DNA from 4 places in the Micromonospora inositola genome. Region 2 is predicted to be linked to each of the others. Evidence: riboswitches for the same ligand, from Rfam matches in the RefSeq annotation. Region 2 holds a riboswitch; each other region holds the start of a gene.
What was found. A riboswitch is a leader RNA that binds a small molecule or an ion and turns the genes downstream of it on or off. The one in region 2 is predicted to bind cyclic di-AMP.
Positions count from the first base shown of each region.

Region 1 (3,198 bases), 1.2 Mb from region 2:
ACATCGACACGTCCGAGTCGGGCAGCACCGTCTACGACAAGCTGACCGTCAAGGCCGGCAGCACCACCCTGGCGACGTACTCAAACGTGAACGCCGCCGCCGGCTACGTCCTGAAGTCCTTCGACGTCTCGTCGCTGGCCGGCACCACCGCGACCATCTCGTTCAGCGGTGTGGAGGACAGCTCCCTGCAGACGTCCTTCGTCATCGATGACACCGCGCTCAACCTGAGCTGATCAACTCCGAAGCGGTCGGTCGTCGTCCTCCCGGCGACCGACCGCTTCAGTGCGTCAGCCGTAGGCGGGGTGCTGCGGCCAGCCGGGCGGCCAGGGCGTCCACGTCGGCCCGCGCCGTGGCGCTGACCTGGGCTTCCAGGTCGGCGAGGGCGGCGTTGACGGCCGCCACGATGTGCCCGCAGACCGTCTCGATCCCCGCCGCCGACAGCCGCGGGTCGACGGTGACGGACTCCAACCGGCCACCCTGGACGACCACAGCCCGCACCAGCCCGTCGGCCGCCGTGCCATCGGCGCGGAGCAGTTCCGGCGCATCGCCGTCGGTGTGCTCGGCCGGCCGGGAGCGCATGGCCGACAACGCCTGCTGCGTCCGGGTCAGCAGCTCATCGAGGCTCGCGGCCGCGGAGAACGGTTCGTTGGTCATAGCCGCGCTTTCTTCACGTCCCTTCACGAGCACCGTGACGATAGCAATCCGCGTCCCGACCCGCCCGCCACACCGTCGCCACGTCCACGGCGGGTTGCCGGACGGCGAACGCCCGGCCGGAGCACCGGCCGGGCGTTCGTCGGCTGCGTCGGTTCCGACCGGTGGGGTGGGAACCGGTGGTACGTCAGCGCAGCCGCAGCTGCTGGCCCGGGAAGATCAGGCCCGGGTCGTCGCCGACCACGCGCTTGTTGCGCTCGTACAGCGCGTGCCAGCCGCCGGCCAGGTCCTGCACGTCGGCGATCATCGACAGGGCGTCGCCCGGCTTCACCACGTAGGCGCCCGAGCCGCCCGAGGCCGGCGCGGTACGCCGGTGGCTACGGGTGGCCGGCCGGTCGCCGCGCGAGGACCGCTCCGAGGAGCCGGCCTTGGACTTCGACCCGGAGTCCGAGCGGGACTTCTTCTTCGTCCCTGAGTCCGACTTGGACGAATAGTGCTTCGTCGAGCCGCCCTTCTTGCCGCAGACCGGCCAGGCGCCGATGCCCTGCCCGTCGAGGACCCTCTCGGCGATGGCGATCTGCTCGCCGCGGCTGGCCAGGTCGGCCCGGCTGGCGTACTTCTGGCCGCCGTAGCCGTTCCAGGTGCTCTTGGAGAACTGCAGGCCGCCGTAGTAGCCGTTGCCGGTGTTGATGTGCCAGTTGCCGCCGGACTCACACTGGGCGATGGCGTCCCAGTTCACGCTGGCCGCGCTGGCCGGCGCGGCCGGCCCGAGGATCGCGGCGGCGCCGGTTGCCGCGCCGACGACGAGTGCCCCGACGGCGAGCCGACGCGGGCTGGTCCGGTGGTGGCGTGCGGTGTGTTCAGTTGCCATGTTGGGTTTCCTCCACGCCGACGAGGTGAGCTGTCGGGTTCGGGCCGAGGAGCCCGGCCGCCGGTAGGCGGCTTCACCCCGAGGTGTCGAGCACCGAGGAACGTGTGGGTCCCCCGCTCCCGCCTGAGGTCCAGGTACCACCGGGCCGGCGGCGGAATTAGGCGTTACCGGCCCGTGGTGTCCGCAATCGCGAACGCATACGACGTTAGGAACGGTTTGGGGTGATCGCCCACTTCTTGTGAAGTTCTTCACCCGGCCGAGCGAAGGCGCGGCATTACGAGTTGCGAGGTGTCCGGATGTGCAATAAGGAGGCTGCCGGGCGGGTGCCGGACAGCGGGTCCCCACGCAGGTCGGTGGCGCTGGGCGTCCCTTCTGGCCTCCGGCTACGGTGGCGAAGGCCGGTGGCCGGCCGAGCGGCACGGGACGCGAACGAGGTAGCGGGCGCACATGACGGACTACGGGCACCAACTCATCTTCGGCAGCTTCCTCACCCCCACCGCCGACCGGCCCGAGCAGGTGGTGGCCCTCGCCAAGCTCTGCGAACAGGTCGGCCTCGACCTCGCCACCTTCCAGGACCACCCGTACCAGCCGGGCTTCCTGGACACCTGGACGCTGATGTCGTTCCTGGCGGCGGCGACCAGCCGCATCCGGCTGGCCGGCAACGTGCTGAACCTGCCGCTGCGGCAGCCGGTGGTGCTGGCCCGCAGCGTCGCCAGCCTGGACCTGCTCAGCGACGGCCGCGCCGAGCTGGGTCTCGGCGCGGGCGCCTTCTGGGAGGCGATCGAGGCGAACGGGGGGCGGCGGCTCACCCCCGGCCAGGCCGTGGACGCATTGGACGAGGCGATCCGGATCATCCGGAGGGTGTGGGCGGTCGACCGGCGTGGCGGGATCCGGGTCGAGGGCGAGCACTACCGGGTGGTCGGCGCGAAGCGGGGACCCGCGCCGGCGCACGAGGTGGGGATCTGGATCGGCGCGTACAAGCCGCGGATGCTGCGGCTGGTGGGGCGGGCGGCGGACGGCTGGCTGCCGTCGATGGCGTACCTGCCCAAGGGGCCGGCGGAGCTGGCGGACCTCAACGCGCTGGTCGACGAGGGCGCCGACGCGGCCGGGCGGGATCCCCGCTCGGTGCGGCGGCTGCTCAACATCTCCGGGCGATTCACCCGCTCCCGCTCCGGCTTCCTGGCCGGGCCCCCCGAGCAGTGGGTGGAGGAGCTGGCGGGTCTCGCCCTGGACCACGGCACCTCCGGGTTCATCCTCGGCGCCGACGACCCCACCGCGATCCAGCTCTTCGCGCAGGAGGTCGCGCCCGCCGTGCGGGAGCTGGTCGCCGCCGAGCGCGCCGAGCCCGGCAGCCGGGCGAAGGCCGTTGAGGAGCAGCGCGAGGTGGTCGAGGCCGGCGGCTCCACCACGCTCGCCGTCACCCCCACCCCCGATCCGGAGGTCCGGCTGACCGACCACGAACTCTGGGACGAGTCCACCCGCCCGGCCGCCCCGCCGGCGCCGGCCGGGCACGTCTACACCCCGCACGCGCAGGCCGTCGGCGGGCACCTCGTCGACGTGCACGACCACCTGCGGCAGGAGCTGGCACAGGTACGTGACCTGCTGCAGCAGGTGCGGCGGGGGGTGGTCTCCGCCGGCGCCGCCCGGGCCGTGCTGAACCAGATGACCATGCGGCA
Region 1 is NZ_LT607754.1:4,663,894-4,667,091, reverse strand. It holds gene GA0070613_RS22260 (M4 family metallopeptidase) at 1-233, shown strand, start outside; gene GA0070613_RS22255 (YbaB/EbfC family nucleoid-associated protein) at 280-654, opposite strand; gene GA0070613_RS22250 (LysM peptidoglycan-binding domain-containing protein) at 839-1,522, opposite strand; cyclic di-AMP (ydaO/yuaA leader) riboswitch at 1,524-1,696, opposite strand; gene GA0070613_RS22245 (LLM class flavin-dependent oxidoreductase) at 1,970-3,198, shown strand, end outside.
Region 1: linked by a shared signal. The riboswitch ahead of GA0070613_RS22250 (LysM peptidoglycan-binding domain-containing protein) and the one ahead of GA0070613_RS16645 (coiled-coil domain-containing protein) in region 2 are both predicted to bind cyclic di-AMP.

Region 2 (3,198 bases):
GATCACCCCGGTGCCGCGCCGGGACGAGGTGGCCGGCTGGCTCGCCGACCTGGGCGGCTCCCGGCTCCAGGTGGTGACGAGCCTGCAGGCCAAGGGCATGGAGTACGACGGGGTCGTGCTGGTCGCGCCGAGCGAGATCCGGGCGGAGCCGGGCTCCGGCGTACGGACCCTCTACGTGGCGCTCTCCCGGGCCACGCAACGGCTCACCACCCTCGACCCGCTGGGCTGAGCAGGGCTTTGACCGCGAGCGGGCGGACGCCGGTCAGTCACTTGCATACATAGCGATGTGAGCATAGATTGGCCCCGCCGGGGCGAGGGGCGAAAGGGTGTGGGCGTGGGCGCAGGTCATGACCACAGCGGGGCGGTGACCAACGCCGCGTCCCGCCACCGGGGTCGACTCTGGGCCGCGTTCGGGCTGCTCAGCGCCCTGATGCTGGTCGAGGCGGTCGCCGCGTTCGCGACCGGCTCGCTCGCCCTGCTCTCGGACGCCGGGCACATGTTCACCGACGTGCTGGGCATCGGCATGGCCCTGGCCGCGATCACCGCCACCCGACACGCCGACACCGACCCGCAGCGCACCTTCGGGCTCTACCGGCTGGAGGTGCTGGCCGCCCTGGCCAACGCCGTGCTGCTCGGCGCGGTCGCGATCTACGTGCTGGTCGAGGCGGTACGCCGGTTCGGCGAGCCGCCGGAGGTGCTGGCCGGTCCCATGCTCGCGGTGGCGGTGCTCGGCCTGCTGGCCAACATCGCCGCCTTCGCCCTGCTGCGTGCCGGGGCGCAGGAGAGCATCAACCTGCGCGGGGCGTACCTGGAGGTGCTGGGCGACCTGCTCGGCTCGCTCGGGGTGATCGGCGCCGCGCTGGTCATCGCGCTCACCGACTGGTGGTGGGCGGACCCGCTGGTCGCCGTCGGGATCGGGCTGTTCATCCTGCCGCGCACCTGGCGGCTGGGGCGGGCCGCGGTGCGCATCCTGGTGCAGGCCGCCCCGGAGCACCTCCAGGTGACCGCGGTGCACGACCGGCTGGCCGCGGTGCCCGGCGTCGCCGAGGTGCACGACCTGCACGTCTGGACGTTGACCTCCGGCATGGAAGTGGCCTCGGCGCACCTGACCATGGCGCCCGGGGCCGACGTGGGCGAGGTGCTGGCCGCCGCCCGGGCCGCGCTGCACGAGGACTTCGGGATCGATCACGCCACGTTGCAGATCGAGCCCGGAGCGTCAGCCGGGGCCTGTGGTGCAGTCGAGTGGTAATTAGGGCAAACTTAAATCAGAGTGAGTATTGTGCACCTGTGCCGGTTTTGCTCCCGATCGCGCCCTTCGCTCACCGGGCCGGGACGGGGCACCACCGGTAGGCTCGGCCCCGGCCTCCGCCGGGCGGCGCCCTCCGGCGCCTGCGGTGGCCGCCGCCTAATCGCCGCCCGCGGCGAACCGGGGAACCATGTTCGTGGGGTGCATCCGCGCCAGCGGTAGGGATCTTCCGTCCCGAACCCGTCAGCTAACCCGGTCGGCGGCTGACGGAAGGAAACCTGAATGCCAGCAGTGGCACCAGTACGACGGACGGCCGCCCGGTTGGCGGCCCTGCTCGTGGCGACGCTCGCGCTCGGCGTCGCGACCGCCCCGGTCGGCCCCGCCGCGGCCGCGCCCCGGGCCGGCCTGCTCGCCGCCGCCCCCGGCGACGACGAGGGCGGCACCCCGGCGCTGCGCGCCCAGCTCGACGCGGCCAGCAAGGGCTGGCTGGAGGCGAAGGCGGCGCTGGCCCGCTCGGTCGGACGGCAGAAGCAGCTCACCGACCAGCTCACCACGACCAACGCCGAGCTGAGCGTCCGCGACACCAAGGTCGGCGAGATCGCCGGGGTCGCGTACCGGACCGGCCGGCTCGGCACCGCGGCGGCGCTGCTCAACAGCGACAGCCCGGAAGGCTTCATGGATCGCGCCGCCGCGCTGGGCCAGGTCGCCGCCCACGAGGACCGGGCGTTGCGCGACCTGATCGAGACCCGGGACCGGGCGACGACGACCCGGACGGCGCTGAACGCCGAGATCCAGGAACAGCGCAAGCAGGTCGCGGTGATGGCCAAGCGCAAGCAGCAGGCCGAACGCGCCCTGGAGGTGGCGAACGACCGCGCCCAGAGCAGCAGCGACAGCGGCGGCACGGTCCGGGGCACCTCCACCGCGAACGCCGACCCGGCGCCGCGCAACTCCGACGGCTCCTGGCCGCCCGAATCGTGCAGCGTCAACGACCCCACCCCGGCCGACGGCTGCATCACCCCGCGCACGCTGCACGCGCTCAACGAGGCCAAGTCGGCCGGCTTCACCCGGTACGTCTCCTGCTACCGGCCCAGCGGATCCGGTGAGCACCCGAAGGGCCGGGCATGCGACTTCGCCGCGCAGTCCGGCGGTTTCGGCGGGGTCGCCTCCGGCGGCGACCGGACGTACGGCAACAACCTGGCGGCCTACTTCGTCCGCAACTCCGACGCGCTGGCTGTGCTCTACGTGATCTGGTTCAAGCAGATCTGGCTGCCGAGCAGCGGCTGGAAGGCGTACAGCGGCGGCAACGGCGACCCGTCCAGCGATCACACCAACCACGTGCACCTGTCGGTCTACTGAGCCGAGGGGGTGACCCGTCGCCGGACGGGTCACCCCCGCTACGTCCGCCGACGTACGCCGGATGTCGCCGCCGGCCCCACGACGCGGCCGGGCCGCCGGACCAGCATCGTGGGCATGAGCCGACTCTCCCCCGCCGCCCGCAAGGCCCTGCTGACCCTGCACCTGGTCACCTCGCTGGGCTGGCTCGGCGCGGACCTGGTGCTGCTGATGCTGGGCGTCGCCGGGCTGCGCGGCGCCGACCCCGAGGTGGTCTACCCGGCCGCGGGGCTCGTCGTCACGTACCTCTTCGCGCCGCTGAGCGTCGTGGTCTGGCTGGTCGGGGTGGTCAGCGCGCTGCTCACCCCGTGGGGTCTGCTGCGCTGGCGCTGGGTGCTGGTCAAGTTCGCGCTCACCACGGTGATGCTCGGCCTGGTCCTGCTGCTGCTGACCCCGACCGTGCGCGGGCTCGGCGAGCTGGGCGCGGCGGTGACCATCCGGGACCGGCTGGACCTGGTGATCCCGCCGGCGGTCTCCAGCACGCTGCTGCTCGTCGCCACCGTGCTCTCCACCTACAAGCCGTGGGGCCGGCTGCGTGCCGCGGCCCCGGCCCGGCGCCA
Region 2 is NZ_LT607754.1:3,463,171-3,466,368, reverse strand. It holds gene GA0070613_RS16655 (HelD family protein) at 1-229, shown strand, start outside; gene GA0070613_RS16650 (cation diffusion facilitator family transporter) at 335-1,249, shown strand; cyclic di-AMP (ydaO/yuaA leader) riboswitch at 1,393-1,524, shown strand; gene GA0070613_RS16645 (coiled-coil domain-containing protein) at 1,529-2,602, shown strand; gene GA0070613_RS16640 (hypothetical protein) at 2,717-3,198, shown strand, end outside.

Region 3 (3,198 bases), 2.8 Mb from region 2:
CGGCGGCCCGGTGGCGCCCGTTCCTCCCCGCGCCCCGCCGCGCCGGGGCGTGCGGACCTCTCCTCCGCCACATCGCTCCCGTGAGGTGCCGATCATGCAGACCGTGCTCTACCAGTTCCTGATCGAGGTCCCGCAGGCCGCCGCCATCTGGTCGGCCCTGGTCCTGCTCGCCCTGGCCCTGCTCGCCGCGCTGGTCGCCCGCCCCGAGCGGGAGACCCCGTCCGACGCCGAGCCGGTCCCCGACCCGGCCGCCGAGGAGGCGGCCCGCCTCGCCGACCTGCGCCGGTACGCCGACGAGGTGGCGGTGGCCGCGGCCGGGGCGGCGCAGACCGCGCGTCGACGGCGGGAGCAGTGGCTGCGGGCCCAGGACGAGGCCGACCGGGCCTGGCGGGCGTACGACGAGGCGGAGAGCGTCGCCCGTCGGCTCGCCGGCGCCGCCGTGCTGCCCGCGCCGCGTACCCCGCGGACCCCGGCGGAGTACGCCGCCCGGGAGCGGTGGCTGCGCCACGCCGCGATGGCGGCGCACTGGCGGGGTGAGCTGTCGGCGCGGCAGCTCGCCGACGTCCTCGCGCACCGCAACGGGTGGGACCCGCGCCGGCACCCGGCGGAGCAGGAGATCGTCCTGGCCCGGGTGGTACGCGACGGCCGGCTGGCCGGCTACCGCACGGCGGCCGAGCGGGAGCAGCGGGCCTGGCGGGACGCGGAGCTGGCCGCCGAGGCGGCCCGTGCGCTGGCCGTGGAGGCGTACGCCGCCGCGGCGGCGGTGCGCCCCGGACCGGTCCCGGTACGCCGTGCGGAGGCGGTCACCCAGACCCTCGCCCCGGTGGTGGTCGCCACCGCCCCGGCCCGCCCGGCGCGCTGGCGGCCGGCGCGGGTTGGCTGAATTGTGACCTGAATTCGGTGAGCCTCGTCACGCGAATCGGGAAACGGTCATCCGGGCCGGTTCCGGCGATCGACCCCCGCAATTTCCGGGCCACTCGCCACCCGATGTCCGAATTTCGCCCGATGGTTCCGTCATAACTGCATGTCCCATTGAGTGACGTCAGTGACGGGCTGTTCCGGTCAGAGTAATGGTGACCGAGGTTTAAGCAGGTGGGGCCGCTTGGCAGGGCGGATACCCGCCGGTAGTGTCAGCGCGTCCGGTGCGGTTTCCGATCGCAAGAGGCGACGCCGCGCCGACCCGCTCAATCGTGATGTCACGAACCGGGGACCCAGTGCACGTCCGGGGTGAATCCGCGAGCCACGGCCCGCGGTAGGGCGATCTTCCCGCCCGAATCCGTCAGCTAACCCGGTAGGCGGTGTCGGAAGGAGTTCCCATCCTCGTGGAGCCAGATCCCATCCCCCGTTCGTCCCCCCGCCTCCACGGCGCCGCGGTGCCGTCGCCCGCCTCACCGGCGCGCTGATTCCGGCATCCGCCCTGCCGCCCGGTTGACCGGGCGCCCCCGTTCCCGCGGTCGCACCGCCCACGATCCCTCGTCGCGCGTGAGTTCCTCCGCGCGTCGGTCCGGCGTGCGCCGCTCCCGCCCCCCGTGGAGGACCAACGTGAAGCACACCCTGAAGCGGCAGTTGCGGCGCCTCGCGACCGAGCGCCCGTACCAGATCGTCGCCGGCTCCGCCGCCGCGCTCGTGCTGGCCTCCGGCACCGGCGCCCTGCTCGCCAACACCGACGACGCGCCCGTCCGCCAGGAGACCACCGCCGCCGTCTCTGAGCTGGCCCCGCGTCTCGGCGACGTGGCCACCCGCAGCCAGGAGCGGATCGCCGCCGCCCCGTCGACGTCGTCCAGCCCCAAGCCGTCGGCGTCGACGACCTCGGCGAAGCCGAACCCCGACCTGACCCGGAAGGCGGCGCCGAAGCCGCCGTCGACCAAGGTCCTGGACTACAACTACGAGGCGCAGCTCTACTTCTACAACTGCGGCCCCGCCGCGGTGCGGAACGCGCTGAGCGCGGCCGGCATCGAGCGGACCCAGGACGAGATGGCCGGCCCGCTCGGCACCACCGAGAATGGCACCAACTCGGCCGAGGACACCACCCGAGGGCTGAACCAGATGGTCAAGGGCAACCCGTACCGGACGCATATGATCCCGGGTGCGGCCACCCCCGCACAGATGGACCAGCTGCAGGCCGACGTCGTGAAGGCGATCACCGACGGGCGGGGCGTCGTCGCCAACGTCGCGGGCGACGCCACCGACACCGACGGCGGCTGGCACTCCTTCCCGGGCGGCCACTACATCGCGGTGGTCGGCTACAAGAACGACGGCCGGACCGTGCGGATCGCCGACTCGGCGAACCCGGCGCTGCCGGAGTACTGGATCACCACCATCGACCTGGCGAACTGGATGGCCACCCGCGGCTACTCCGCCTGATCCACTCCGCGTCACCCGTCGGGCACCGGCTCCTGGAGCCGGTGCCCGACGTCGTATGCCGACCGTACGGCCCGCCGCTGGCTCTCGCGCGTCGCGTCCGACCGGTGGCACACTGCGCCGTATGGCCGACGAGACGGGTACCCGCCAGCTGTTGCTGCTGCACGGCCTGGGCGCCACCGGCGAGGTGTGGTTGCCCTGGGCGCCGCTGCTGGAGCGCCGGTGGGCGGGGCGTTGGCTCGCCCCCGACCTGGCCGGACACGGTTGGTCGCCGCCGCTGCCGGCGTACACCTTCGCGGCACTGGCCCGGCGGGTGGTGGCGGGCCTGGGGCCGGTCGCCGACCGGCTGGGGCCGCGGGACCGGCTCGTGGTGCTCGGGCACTCGCTCGGCGGGGTGGTGGCGCTGGCGCTGGCCGCACGGCACCTCGGCCTGCCCGTCGACGCGGTGGTCGGGCTCGGCATCAAGGCGGTCTGGTCTCCCGCCGAGCTGGAGAAGGCCCGGGAGTTGGCCGAGCGGCCGGTCACCTGGTTCGCCAGCCGGGACGAGGCGGCCCGCCGGTACCTGCGGGTCTCCGGCCTCGCCGGCCTCTTCGCGCCGGACCACCCGGTGGTCGACGCCGGACTGCGCCGGGAGGACGGCCGCTGGCGGCTGGCGATGGACCCGGCCGCGTTCGGGGTGGGGGAGCCGCGGCTGCCGGCCCTGCTCGCGGCGACCGACGTGCCGGTGCTGCTGGCCCGCGGGGAGCAGGATCCGATGGTGACCGACGCCCAGCTCAAGGAGTTCGGCGTCCCGGTGGCCACCCTGCCCGGTCTCGGGCACAACGCCCACGTGGAGGA
Region 3 is NZ_LT607754.1:6,236,153-6,239,350, reverse strand. It holds gene GA0070613_RS29715 (hypothetical protein) at 92-883, shown strand; cyclic di-AMP (ydaO/yuaA leader) riboswitch at 1,172-1,313, shown strand; gene GA0070613_RS29710 (C39 family peptidase) at 1,543-2,364, shown strand; gene GA0070613_RS29705 (alpha/beta fold hydrolase) at 2,486-3,198, shown strand, end outside.
Region 3: linked by a shared signal. The riboswitch ahead of GA0070613_RS29710 (C39 family peptidase) and the one ahead of GA0070613_RS16645 (coiled-coil domain-containing protein) in region 2 are both predicted to bind cyclic di-AMP.

Region 4 (3,198 bases), 1.6 Mb from region 2:
GTAGCCGTCCACCGAGCGCAGCGTGTAGTGCCAGCCCAGGTAGGTCTTGTCCTGCACCAGCTTCACGCTGGGGCCGAAGTAGCCCTCGGTGTCGTGGATGACGATGTACTCGATCTTCTGCTGGGCGGGCCGGTCGCCGAGGTCGTGGTTGCCGTAGTCGCCCGGGTTCGGGCCGTACTTCTCGTACGGCGCGGGGATCCACTCGCAGGCGAGCCGGACCGGGCATTCCAGGCCGTCCGGCCGCTCGGCGCGGCGCAACCCGAGCCGGTGCAACCCGGACTCGTCGGGCGTCACCGCCAGGGCGGCGAGAGTGACCCGCTGGCCGTCGTCGGTGGTCCGGCTGGCACCGAGGCCGATCTGGTCGTACACCTCGTCGGCGAAGGCCGCCGCGGCGTCCTCGGTGTCCGCGCCGGAGTACCGGGCCACCGCGCCGTACCAGGCCGCCGGGTCGCTGCCGGCACCGACCGGCGCACCCAGCTCCTTCTGGTACGACGCGAGCAGCGCCGCCCCGCCGCGGATGTTGGCGGCGGCGTCGGTGCGCAGCGTCTCCTCGGCCGCGCCGGTGAGCGCGGCGGCGGCGTCGAGGGTCTGCAGGGACGCCTGCGGCAGGAGGTCCCCGGTCGGTTCGGCCGCCGTGGCGGGGTCGAGGACCAGGGGCCGGGACTCGTCCCCCCGGGGGTCCTCGTCCTCGTCGACGTGCCCGCTGGACGGCGTGCTGGCGACCTGTTCGGCGTCGGTCAGGTGCATCGGGCCGTAGCCGCCGCTTGTGCTGGGCTGGCCAGGGTGGGTGTCCCAGCGGGATTCCAGGTACGACACGCCGAGCAGCACGCTCCCCGGCACGCCGTACTCGGCCGCGGCGGCGGCGTACTGCTGCTGGCGGTCGGTGGTGTCGGCGGGCCCGGCGTCGGGTTCGGCGGCGACGGGTCCGGTGGTGAGGAGAAGGGTGGCCGCCGCCATGGCGGTGGCGAGCAGAACCCGTCTGCTTGGCGGCACTGGTGAGCGGAGCATGGAACCTCCAGATCGGGCGGAAGTCACTGCGTGCTCACCCTCGCCCCACGCATGGCATCGGGTCAATACCTTTCCCCGCGATGATGTTGAGTGAAAGAAACCTTCACCGCCGTGATCATCGGGAATTCCGGTACGGAGTGTCACGGCGTCGCGGGTTGCGGATCGATAACGGCGCTCTCTACTCTGGTCAATCGTCGGCCGGTATGTGCATCGTCCAACCCGGGTGGTGACTGTCCGACACCGCCGAGTCGCCTCCGGGCGAGCCGGGGAACCAGGTACCGGGGGTGAATCCGCAGCTCTGCGGTAGGGCGGCTCCCTTCCCGTCCGAACCCGTCAGCTAACCCGGTAGGCGGTCAGCGAAGAAGGAGTACGGAAGCCCGGTGGCACACCATGCCCCGCGGCGACCGTCGGTCCGGTCGGTCGACCGGATGACGGCTGCGCCGCGTCCACGCTGGTCCCGCTTCACCACCGCCCTCGCCGCCCTGGCCGGCACCGCCGTCATCCTGACCGGTGGCGCCACGGCGGCGCACGCCGAACCGACGGTCGCCGAGATCGAGCGCCAGATCGACCAGGACTGGAACAAGCTCGAACCGATCATCGAGCAGCACAACGCCACCCGCCAGGACCTCGCCGTCAAGCGGAAGCAGGTGAACGCGCTCGCCAAGCAGATCGCCCCGCTGCAGCTCCAGGTGGACCTCGCCATGGGCCAGGTCGGCGGCCTCGCCGCCGAGGCGTACAAGGGCGACAACCTTTCAACGGTGAACGCGCTGCTGGGTAGCCGGTCGACGAGCGACGTGGTCACCGGCCTCGAACTGCTCGACCGCTTCGCCCACCGCCAGCAGCAGCAGGTGCGCAACGTCGTCGAGCTGCGCGATCAGCTGGCCGCCAAGAAGAAGCCGCTGGACGAGATGGTCGCCCAGCTGGCCCGGACCGAGGCCCAGCTTGCGGCGAAGAAGAAGCAGATCAACGCCGAGATCGCCAAGCTGGACAAGCTCCGGCTCAAGATCTACGGCAGCGGTGGCGGCGGCCCGCTGCGGCCCGCGCCGTGCCCGTCCGGCTACCCGGGCGGCCCCGCCGGGGTCGCGGTCAAGTTCGCCTGCGCCCAGATCGGCAAGATCTACGTCTGGGGCGCGGCCGGCCCGGACCACTTCGACTGCTCCGGCCTGACCATGGCGGCCTGGGCCAAGGCCGGGGTCTCGCTGCCGCACAACGCCCGCCAGCAGCACGACGTCACCCGCCGGGTGAGCCGGAGCGAGCTGCGCCCCGGAGACCTGGTCTTCTACTACAGCGACCTGCACCACGTCGCCATGTACGTCGGCGGCGGCTGGGTGGTGCACGCCTCCCAGTCGGGCAAGCCGATCACGATGAAACGCGTCGACGACGGCCAGATCAACAGCTACGGCCGACCGGGCTGATCCACCGGCAGGGGCTCCCGCGTGGGGGCCCCTGCCACCGTCAGCGGGTCGGCCAGGTCCGCCAGTTCTGCCAGGACCGGCTCGGCGTCGGACCGCGCTGCCCCTGGTAGCGGGAGCCGTAGACCGCGGAGCCGTACGGGTGCTCGGCCGGCGAGGAGAGCCGGAAGATGCACAGCTGCCCGATCTTCATCCCCGGCCAGAGGGTGATCGGCAGGTTCGCCACGTTGGAGAGCTCCAGCGTGACGTGGCCGGAGAAGCCCGGATCGATGAAGCCGGCGGTGGAGTGGGTGAGCAGCCCGAGCCGGCCCAGTGAGCTCTTCCCTTCGAGGCGCCCCGCGAGCTGGTCGCCCAGCGAGATCACCTCGAGCGTCGAGGCGAGCACGAACTCGCCCGGGTGCAGCACGAACGGCTCGCCCTCCGGCACCTCCACCATCGAGGTCAGGTCGTCCTGCTGGACCGACGTGTCGATGTGCGTGTAGAGGTGGTTGTTGAAGACCCGGAAGAGCTTGTCCAGGCGTACGTCGATGCTGGACGGTTGCACCAGCGTGGGCTCGAACGGCTCCAGCGCGAGCGTGCCCGCCTTGATCTCGGAGACCAGGTCGCGGTCGGAGAGCAGCATCGGAACACCATAGCGACCGGTACGGGTGACCTGCGTGTCGGACTGCGCGTTCGTACGTGTGTTCGATAGAATGTCGGCATGGCTTCCTGGTCCGAATTCGCCGCCGACGAGCCCCGCCTCGCCGACGAGATCCGCCTTCTCCTGCAGCAGTACGGG
Region 4 is NZ_LT607754.1:1,834,164-1,837,361, reverse strand. It holds gene GA0070613_RS08790 (N-acetylmuramoyl-L-alanine amidase) at 1-1,008, opposite strand, end outside; cyclic di-AMP (ydaO/yuaA leader) riboswitch at 1,240-1,375, shown strand; gene GA0070613_RS08785 (C40 family peptidase) at 1,437-2,423, shown strand; gene dcd (dCTP deaminase) at 2,464-3,042, opposite strand; gene GA0070613_RS08775 (pyridoxamine 5'-phosphate oxidase family protein) at 3,121-3,198, shown strand, end outside.
Region 4: linked by a shared signal. The riboswitch ahead of GA0070613_RS08785 (C40 family peptidase) and the one ahead of GA0070613_RS16645 (coiled-coil domain-containing protein) in region 2 are both predicted to bind cyclic di-AMP.